DNA from 3 places in the Pseudarthrobacter sp. SSS035 genome. Region 3 is predicted to be linked to each of the others. Evidence: predicted binding sites of a transcription regulator. Region 3 holds the regulator's gene; each other region holds the start of a gene.
What was found. Region 3 encodes HrcA, which represses chaperone genes, less so after heat shock. Its sites were predicted from a motif close to TTNGCACTCGNNNNNNNCGAGTGCNAA; they were not measured.

Region 1: the regulator HrcA is predicted to act here: its motif matches at 1,696-1,722, upstream of groES (co-chaperone GroES).
Region 2: the regulator HrcA is predicted to act here: its motif matches at 1,514-1,540, upstream of groL (chaperonin GroEL).

Annotation. Positions count from the first base shown of each region.
Region 1 covers NZ_CP096882.1:3,431,680-3,434,955, reverse strand. Annotated here, with positions in the region: gene groL (chaperonin GroEL) at 1-1,163, opposite strand, end outside; gene groES (co-chaperone GroES) at 1,241-1,537, opposite strand; gene MUN23_RS15905 (hypothetical protein) at 1,747-2,130, opposite strand; gene MUN23_RS15900 (class I SAM-dependent methyltransferase) at 2,186-3,276, shown strand, end outside.
Region 2 covers NZ_CP096882.1:960,667-963,942, reverse strand. Annotated here, with positions in the region: gene MUN23_RS04400 (cold-shock protein) at 1-150, shown strand, start outside; gene MUN23_RS04395 (ABC transporter substrate-binding protein) at 147-1,427, shown strand; gene groL (chaperonin GroEL) at 1,719-3,276, shown strand, end outside.
Region 3 covers NZ_CP096882.1:4,197,086-4,200,361, forward strand. Annotated here, with positions in the region: gene MUN23_RS19460 (DUF3097 domain-containing protein) at 95-943, opposite strand; gene hrcA (heat-inducible transcriptional repressor HrcA) at 1,091-2,104, shown strand; gene dnaJ (molecular chaperone DnaJ) at 2,182-3,276, shown strand, end outside.

The DNA of each region.
Region 1 (3,276 bases), 770 kb from region 3:
TCCTTCAGCTCAACTTCGGTGGCTGCGCCGACCTTGATTACACCGATGCCGCCGGCCAGCTTGGCCAGGCGCTCCTGGAGCTTTTCCTTGTCCCAGTCGGAGTCGGTGCGGGTCAGCTCGGCGCGCAGCTGGGAAACCCGGGCTGCGACGTCTTCTGCGGAACCGGCGCCGTCAACGATGGTGGTGTTGTCCTTGGTGACCGTGATGCGGCGGGCGGTACCCAGCACCTCAAGGCCAACCGAATCCAGGCTGAGGCCCAGTTCCGCGGAGATGACCTGCGCACCGGTGAGGGTGGCGATGTCCTGCAGCATGGCCTTGCGGCGGTCGCCGAAGCCCGGAGCCTTGACGGCAACAACGTTCAGCGTGCCGCGGATGCGGTTGACGATCAGCGTGGACAGGGCCTCGCCCTCAACGTCTTCGGCAATGATGAAGAGCGGCTTGGAGCTCGCCAGCGCCTTCTCCAGCAGGGGCAGGAAGTCCTGCACGGAGGAGATCTTGCCCTGGTTGATCAGGATAAGGGCGTCTTCGAGGACGGCTTCCTGGCGTTCGGAGTCGGTCACGAAGTACGGGGACAGGTAGCCCTTGTCGAACTGCATGCCTTCGGTGAGGACCAGCTCGGTCTGCGTGGTGGAGGACTCCTCGATGGTGATCACACCATCCTTGCCGACCTTGCCGAATGCCTCGGCGAGGAGCTCGCCGATTTCGTCGCTCTGGGCCGAGATTGCTGCCACGCTGGCAACCTGCGTGCCTTCAACCGGGCGTGCGTTCTCGAGCAGGCGGGCTGCAATGGCTTCTACGGAGACCTCGATGCCACGCTTGATCTGGCCCGGAGCGGCGCCCGCCGCAACGTTGCGGAGGCCTTCCTTGACCAGGGCCTGGGCGAGCACGGTGGCCGTGGTGGTGCCGTCGCCGGCAACATCGTTGGTCTTCGTGGCTACTTCCTTGGCCAGCTGCGCGCCAAGGTTTTCATACGGGTCATCAAGCTCAATTTCGCGGGCGATCGTGACGCCGTCATTGGTGATGGTGGGTGCCCCCCACTTTTTGTCGAGGACAACGTTGCGGCCGCGGGGGCCGAGCGTCACCTTGACAGTGTTGGCGAGCTTATCGATGCCGGCTTCAAGCGACCGGCGTGCAGCGTCGTTAAACGCAAGCTGCTTTGCCATGGTTTTGTCCTTTCAAAGACAGAACCCCGTGCTGTTGTTCAGTCAGGGACGGAACAGCAGCACGGGGATCCAAAGAGTTACTTTACGACGATCGCCAGAACGTCGCGGGCGGAAAGCACGAGGTACTCGGTGCCACCGGTCTTGACTTCAGTTCCGCCGTACTTGGAGTAGATAACAACGTCGCCAACGGCAACATCGATCGGAACGCGGTTGCCGTTGTCGTCAAAGCGGCCGGGGCCTACTGCAACAACTTCGCCTTCCTGCGGCTTCTCCTGTGCGGAGTCCGGGATAACCAGGCCGGAAGCCGTGGTCTGCTCGGCTTCGAGCGGGCGGACAACAATACGATCCTCAAGAGGCTTAATAGAGACCGACACTCGGACCTCTCCTTCTACGTCAGCAAATTCATGGACAGTTGAGCTGCTTCGCCGTGGCTGGCAAACCGTCGTCGCGGTGCCGGCAGCAGCCTGGCTGGCAGCTCTTCATGTGTTAGCACCCTCCTAGGGAGAGTGCTAATGATGACTCTATGTATTGGTTAGCACTCGGTCAAGGCGAGTGCCAGAATTATGTCGCCGGCGAACAGCTGTTACCGGCCGGTGAGGTCCTCGAGATCGACGTCCTCGTCGCCGTCGTCCCCTTCCTCAACGGTGCCCCGCCGCAGGTACAGCACCACGGCGCCGCCCACGGCAGCCAGCAGCGAGACCACCAGCAGGATGATGCCGCCTATGCGCGCCCCGGCGTAGAGGCTGCGGATCTCCTGTGCCTCGTCCGTGGCGTCCTGGATGTTCTTGCCGCCCACGGAATAGACGGTGGCGTTGAACGTGTCCAAGAAGAGGATGATTACCAGCAACGCGACGCAGACCACGGCCACTGCGGATCCTGCAATCAGTGCGGGACGGGCAAACTTCACCAGGTCCGGCTTTCTTGCTTGGGGTAGTCCGGACGGCTGGGTCCCTGCGCTGTCTTCCATGCCTTCAACCCTAGCGGGAACTGGCCGCCGGGCTACCTCCACTAGGCTTGAACCCATGGCTCAAGCACCGCAGGACCAGATCGCCCCACTGCTCACGAGCGAAGGCTGGGAGCTCCTGGCGTCCCTGGGCCCGTACCGCGAGGACAAGTCCTTTGAGCTCAACGCGGCTCTCCGCAAGGCCGGGCACTCCCCCGCACTGGTCTCCGCCGTCCTCACCCAGTCCCGGCTGCGCACTAAAGCCGAGCTGAAGTTCGGCGAGTTCGCCCGGAGCATGCTCTTCACGCAGGCCGGGCTGGAACAGGCCACGCGCCTCACCGTGGCCGCCCGGCATGCCGAGCGCTTTGCGCAAGCCGGCGTCCGCCACGTGGCCGACCTCGGCTGCGGCCTTGCGGCGGATTCCCTGGCCCTGGCATCGATGGACATCACGGTCACGGCCGTGGAAATGGACGAAACCACGGCCGCCTGCGCCACGGTCAACCTCATCCCCTTCCCCAACGCCACCGTAGTGCATTCGGACGCAACTACCGTCCCGTTGGACGGGGTCGACGGCGTCTGGCTGGATCCCGCACGACGGGTCACCTCCACCTCGGGTACCAAGCGGATCTGGGATCCTGAGGCGTTTTCGCCGCCGCTGTCCTTTGTCGAATCGCTCGCCGCCACCGGGCGCGCCGTTGGCGTCAAAATGGGCCCCGGCATGCCGCACGAGTCGGTTCCCGCCGGCTGCGAGGCGCAGTGGGTATCGGTGGGCGGCGACGTCACCGAGGTGGCCCTGTGGTTCAACTCCGTGCGCCGGCCGGGAATCCGCCGCGCGGCGCTGCTGCTCGGCCCGCAGGGTGCCGCCGAGCTGACCAGCGCTGAAGATTTCGACGGCGGTCCCGCCGCGCCGGTGGGTCCGGCAGAGGGCTACCTGTATGAGCCCGATGGCGCGGTGATCCGCGCCGGACTGGTGGCGGACGTCGCGCTTCAACTGGGCGGGCACCTGCTGGACGAGCACATCGCCTACATCTGCGCTCCGGAGCTGGTGGACACGCCGTTCGCCCGCGCCTACAAGGTCCTGGAAGTGATGCCGTACAACGTCAAGGCGCTCAAGGCCTGGGTGAAGGAGAACGGCATCACGGTGCTGGACATCAAAAAGCGCGGGACCTC
Region 2 (3,276 bases), 1.8 Mb from region 3:
GTGGACGGCTCCGGGGACGATGTCTTTGTGCACTGGTCGGCCATTGAGGGCGAAGGTTACCGGGCCCTGGATGAAGGCCAGCGCGTCGAGCTTGAAGTCGGCGAAGGCGAGAAAGGCCCGCAGGCAGAAAACGTCCGGCCCGCTCAGTGATCTCCCGCAGCCTGCGCTCAACAATCGTCCGCACAACTACAGGGGCGGCACTCCTGCTGGCCCTGGCCGGCTGCGCCGGGGCAGGCGGCAACGCCCGCGTTGAATCCGCTGAAGCATCCGGTGACGGCACGCTGCGGATCGGGCTGATCCAGGACAGCGCGGGGAAGCAGGCCTTCCTCAACGACTCGCAGCTCGCTGCGGCCCAACTGGCCATCAAGGAAATCAATGCGGCCGGGGGCCACAAGGGCAGGCCTGTAGATCTGGTGGTAGGCGCCGGTGATGGCGCCGACGCCCAGGCCAGGAATCTGGCCTCAGCCAAGGTTGATGCGGTCATTGGACCCACGGATTCGAGTCACGCCGCCGCCGCCATCGACGTCCTCTCGGCCGCCCGCGTCCCGCTCGTCTCGCCGGCCAACTCCGCCGCCGGCCTGTCCCGCTACAAGAGCGGCGGCTATTACTTCAGGACGGCCGCGGCGGACGTTGCCCAGGCCTCGGTGCTGGTGAAACTGGCCAAGGACGGCGGCGCCAAGAGCCTGGCCGTGGTCCACCAGGACTCTAGCTACGGAAAGGACGTAGCTGCCGCGGTGACCGGCGCCGCCAAGAACGCCGGCCTGGAAACTGTCTCCACCACCGCCTTCAAGCCCGGCGACGCCGGGAACGCCGCAGCTGCTGCCAAGGCCGCCACTCCTGACGCTGTCGTGCTGATCGCCAGGGACGACGCCCAGGGCGCCATCGCAGAGCTCAATAACGCGGGACTTTCGGGCAAGAGCATCATCCTGAGCGACGGCGCCTTCGCCCAGTACGGTTCGGGACTTGGATCCAAGGCGCTCGAAGGCGCCCGTGCAGTGGTGCCGGGCCTGTTGCCGTCTGCGGACTTCCAAGCCCGTCTTGTGTCGGTCAACCCCGCCCTGAAAGACCTTTCGTTCGCCGCGGAGACCTACGACGCCGTGAACCTGGCGGTCCTGGCGGCGGCGAAGGCTTACGACGATGCCGGCCGCTCCATCGCCGCCAACCTGATCGCCGTCTCCGGCGGGACAGCAGGCGGGCAGCCCGCCGCGCAGGCCTCGGGCCCGGCCACCAAGCCGTGCCTGTCCTACACCGACTGCCTCGCGGCCCTGAAGGCCGGGGCTGACATTAATTACGACGGCGAATCCGGGCCGGTTGCCTTCGACTCCAACGGTGACATCACCACGGCCAACTACATGGTGTTCACCTACGGCGCAGACAACAGGGCAGTGCTCAGCGGCCGTGAGGCGGCAGGCCGGGCCGCAGGCTGATCGCCGGTGGCGAACGGGCCGCCCTGACAGGGCGATTTGCGGGACCTTTCGCTTGCACTCTCACGTAGGGAGTGCTAATTATTGAGTTAGCACTCCTACGTACCGACTGCTAAAGCAACGTCCGGTTTGTCCGGCATCGGGGCTTGGCGGCGGTCGTGGAGCGAGAGAAATACCTAGCTGGAGTGAGATCCCCAGCCGCGGCATACAGAGGCCGCCGGTGAAGGATCGTCCGTCGCGGGCACCCCAGTGAGGTTCATTCTTAACGACTGTCCCGAAAGGACTACTGCCGTTATGGCCAAGATCATTGCATTTGATGAAGAGGCACGCCGCGGTCTTGAGCGGGGCCTGAACATCCTCGCCGACGCCGTCAAGGTCACCCTCGGCCCGCGTGGACGCAACGTCGTCCTCGAAAAGAAGTGGGGCGCCCCCACGATCACCAACGATGGTGTTTCCATCGCCAAGGAGATCGAGCTGGACGACCCTTACGAAAAGATCGGCGCCGAGCTGGTCAAGGAAGTTGCCAAGAAGACGGACGACGTCGCTGGCGACGGCACCACCACGGCTACCGTGCTGGCGCAGGCCCTGGTCAAGGAAGGCCTGCGCAACGTCGCGGCCGGCGCTGACCCGCTGTCCCTCAAGCGCGGTATCGAGAAGGCTGTAGCGGCCGTCACGGTTGAGCTGCTGGCCTCCGCCAAGGAAATCGAAACCAAGGAAGAGATTGCGGCTACTGCCTCCATCTCCGCCGGTGACGACGAAATTGGCGCCCTGATCGCTGAAGCCCTGGACAAGGTGGGCAAAGAAGGCGTCATCACCGTCGAGGAGTCCAACACCTTCGGCCTGGAGCTCGAGCTCACCGAAGGCATGCGCTTCGACAAGGGTTACATCTCCGCTTACTTCGTTACCGATACCGAGCGCCAGGAAACGGTCCTTGAGGACCCGTACATCCTGATCGTCAACTCCAAGATCTCCAACGTCAAGGAACTGGTTGCTGTCCTGGAAAAGGTCATGCAGTCCAACAAGCCGCTGCTGATCATTGCCGAGGACATCGAGGGCGAGGCCCTGGCCACCCTGATCGTCAACAAGATCCGTGGCACCTTCAAGTCCGTAGCCGTCAAGGCTCCGGGCTTCGGCGACCGCCGCAAGGCCCAGCTGGCCGACATCGCTGTACTCACCGGTGGCCAGGTCATCGCCGAGGAAGTCGGACTCAAGCTGGAGACCGCCGGACTGGAACTCCTGGGACGCGCCCGCAAGGTTGTTGTTACCAAGGACGAGACCACCATCGTTGAAGGTGCCGGCGACGCCGACCAGATCGCTGGCCGCGTTTCCCAGATCCGTGCCGAGATCGAAAACTCCGATTCGGACTACGACCGCGAGAAGCTGCAGGAACGCCTGGCCAAGCTGGCCGGCGGCGTTGCAGTCATCAAGGCCGGTGCCGCAACCGAGGTTGAGCTCAAAGAACGCAAGCACCGCATTGAGGACGCTGTCCGCAACGCGAAGGCTGCTGTTGAAGAAGGCATCGTCGCCGGTGGCGGCGTTGCGCTGATCCAGGCCGGCGCCAAGGCGTTCGCGAACCTGAACCTGACCGGTGACGAAGCAACGGGTGCGAACATCGTCCGCGTTGCCATCGACGCCCCGCTGAAGCAGATCGCCTTCAACGCCGGCCTTGAGCCTGGCGTTGTTGTCGACAAGGTCCGCGGCCTGCCTGCAGGCCACGGCCTGAACGCAGCAACCGGCGAGTACGTCGACCTGCTGGCTGCCGGCATCAACGACCCCGTCAAGGTAACCCGCTCTGCCCTGCAGAACGCGGCTTCCATTGCCGGTCTGTTCCTCACCACCGAGGCCGTTGTGG
Region 3 (3,276 bases):
TTGGAGAATGCCGGACTGAAGCAACTGCAGCCTCCGCAGTACCAAGAATACTGGTTCAGCCACCAAATGCTGCCGCCAGGAGCCGGATCCGGTGTCAGGGCACCGTCAGGAAGTCGATGACTTCCTCCACTCTCCCGAGCAGTGATGCTTCCAGGTCCGCGTAGCTGCGGACAGCGCCCAGCAGCTTTTGCCAGCCAAGCCCGATGTCTTCCTTGGTGGAGTGCGGCCAGCCGAACGCCGCCAGGATTCCGGTCTTCCAGTCCTGCCCGCGGGGCACTACCGGCCACTGTTCGATGCCCAGCACAGCGGGCCGGATGGCCTGCCACACGTCAACGTAAGGGTGCCCGACGATCAGGACATTCCCGGCCGCGCCGGGGGAGGCCATCACGGCAGCCGCGATGCGCGACTCCTTCGAGTCCGGCACCAGGTGGTCCACCAGGACTCCCAGCCGGCGGCCCGGACCGGGACCGAAAGCGGCCACCGCCCCCGCCAGGTCATCAATGCCATGCAAAGGCTCGACGACGATGCCTTCCACGCGGAGATCGTCACCCCAGACTTTTTCCACGAGTTCGGCGTCGTGTTTACCCTCCACCCAGATTCTGCTCGCCTTGGCCACCTGGGCACGCTGGCCAACCACGCGGACTGAGCCGGACGCGGTACGGCCGGCGACGATGGGGGCGGCCTGCCTGGGCGCCGGCGGAACGAGCCGGATGGGCTGCCCCTCCAGGAGGAACCCGAAGCCCAGCCGGAAGGACCGGGACTTGCCGCGCCGGTCTTCAAGGGCCACCACATGCATGCCACCGGACTTCTCCACCCGGGTCACCGCCCCCACCCAGCCTGACTGGGCGTCTTCGAGCACCATGCCACGTTCCACGGGGACCTCAGGGAGTTCGCTTCGCACGGGCGCGGTGATCTCCTGCGGACCCCAGTTCTGGTACTGCATGGATTGATTCCGCCTTGCCGCTAGATCCTGGCCCGGAATTTCGCCCGGAGCGGTACCAATGCTAACAACGGGGTGACTCATATTAGACTGTTAGCACTTAGGCATGTCGAGTGCTAACCCTGTAGTGACCACGGATGGAGGTGGAGTATGAGCGAGCCGCGCAAACTCGAAGTACTGCGCGCCATCGTGGAGGACTATGTGCACTCCCGCGAGCCAGTAGGTTCAAAAGCGCTCGTGGAACGCCACCACCTCGGCGTGTCCAGTGCCACCATCCGCAACGACATGGCGGCCCTGGAAGACGACGGCCTGATCACGGCCCCGCACACCAGCGCCGGACGGATCCCCACAGACAAAGGCTATCGGCTGTTTGTGGACCAGATTTCAGCGGTAAAGCCGCTTTCCCATGCGGAACGGCGTGCAATCCAATCGCTGCTGGAGGGCGCAGACGATCTGGACGATGTCCTGGACAGGACCGTCAGGATGCTGTCGCAGCTGACCAACCAGGTCGCCGTGGTGCAGTATCCGCATCTGAGCCGCGCCACCATCCGCCACATCGAATTCGTCCTGCTCGCGCCCCGGCAGGTCCTGGTGGTCCTCATCGCCACCACCGGCAAGGTCGAACAGCGCGTGATCGACGTCGGCCAGGACCTCGGCGACGACGCCATCGCCGCGTTGCGGACACACTTCCTCGGATCACTCGCGGGCATCTCGCTGAGCCGGCTGACCCCCTCGCTGCCGGGAGTCGTTTCGTCCGTCAGCCCGGGCCAGCGCGCGGCGGCCCAGGCCTTGGCCCACGGGCTGGAAACGCTCGCCCACAGCAGCCGCGAGGAACGCATGGTCATGGCCGGAACGGCGAACCTCGCCCGCTCCAATGTGGATTTTCCGCTCAGTATCGGACCGGTCCTGGAAGCGCTTGAGGAGCAGGTTGTCCTGCTGCGCCTCCTGAGCGACATGGCGCAGGATCCGAGGGGCGTGGCAGTCAGCATCGGGCGTGAAAACCCGTACGACGGACTCGCGGAAGCCTCCGTGGTGGCCACGGGCTACGGACCAGACAGCACTGCCAAGATCGGTGTGCTCGGACCCACCCGGATGGACTATCCCACCACCATGGCCGCCGTCAGGGCAGTAGCCCGTTACCTTTCAAGAATTCTGGGTCCGTAACAGCACCTCGGTCCAGGCACGAAGAGCAGTGCCGGCAGCCCGGCTGCCGGCAGTACAACAAGGAAGAGATACGAACTTTGAGCAGCCACTACGACGTCCTCGGAGTCTCGCCGGAAGCCACCGGGGAAGAGATCAAGAAGGCCTACCGCAAGCTGGCCCGCACTCTTCACCCGGACGTGAACCCCGGGGACGATGCATCGGACCGCTTCAAGGCCGTGACCCATGCCTACGAGGTACTTTCGGACCCGCAGAAGCGCCGGATCTATGACACCACCGGCAACGAGAACGGCACCGACAACGGGTTCGGCGGCGGCGGATACTCCGGCCAGGGCTTCGCGTTCCAGGACATTTTCGACACGTTCTTCGGGGCAGGCGGCACCTCCGGCCCCGCTTCCCGGGTCCGCCGCGGCCAGGACGCGCTGATCAGTGTACGGATCGAACTCCGCGATGCCGTGTTCGGCGTCAACCGGAAACTCGAAGTGGACACAGCCGTCACCTGCCCCACCTGCAACGGGTCATGCTGCCGCGAAGGCAGCCACCCTGTGCGCTGCGATATCTGCGGCGGCAGCGGCCAGGTCCAGCGCGCGGTTCGCTCCATCCTGGGCCAGGTCATGACGGCGGCCCCGTGTGGCAGTTGCGAAGGCTTCGGGACGGTCATCAAGGACCCCTGCAACGAATGCAGCGGCCAAGGCCGCATCCGCAGCCGGCGGTCGCTCACCATCAAGGTGCCGGCCGGTGTTGCCACGGGCACCCGGATCCAGCTCTCCGGGCAGGGCGAAGCAGGCCCGGCCGGCGGACCGTCCGGGGACCTGTACGTGGAACTCCGGGTCAACAACGACGCCACCTACGCACGCGACGGTGACGACCTGCACGCAACGCTGCACATCCCGATGACTGCCGCCGCCCTGGGCACCGAGCTGTCACTGGAAACCTTTGACGGGCTGCAGGAAATCGACGTCAAGGCAGGGACGCAGTCAGGGGAGATCATCACGCTCCGTGGACTCGGCGTGACGCACCTGCGCGGTTACGGCCGCGGGGACCTGATGGTCCATCTGCAGGTGGACACGCCGGCCAAGCTGGATGCCGCGCAGGAGGATCTCCTGCGGCAGCTGGCGAAGCTGCGGGGCGAGCAGTTCACGGAAGGCAAACTGGCTGCCAGCGGTGGCGTCTTT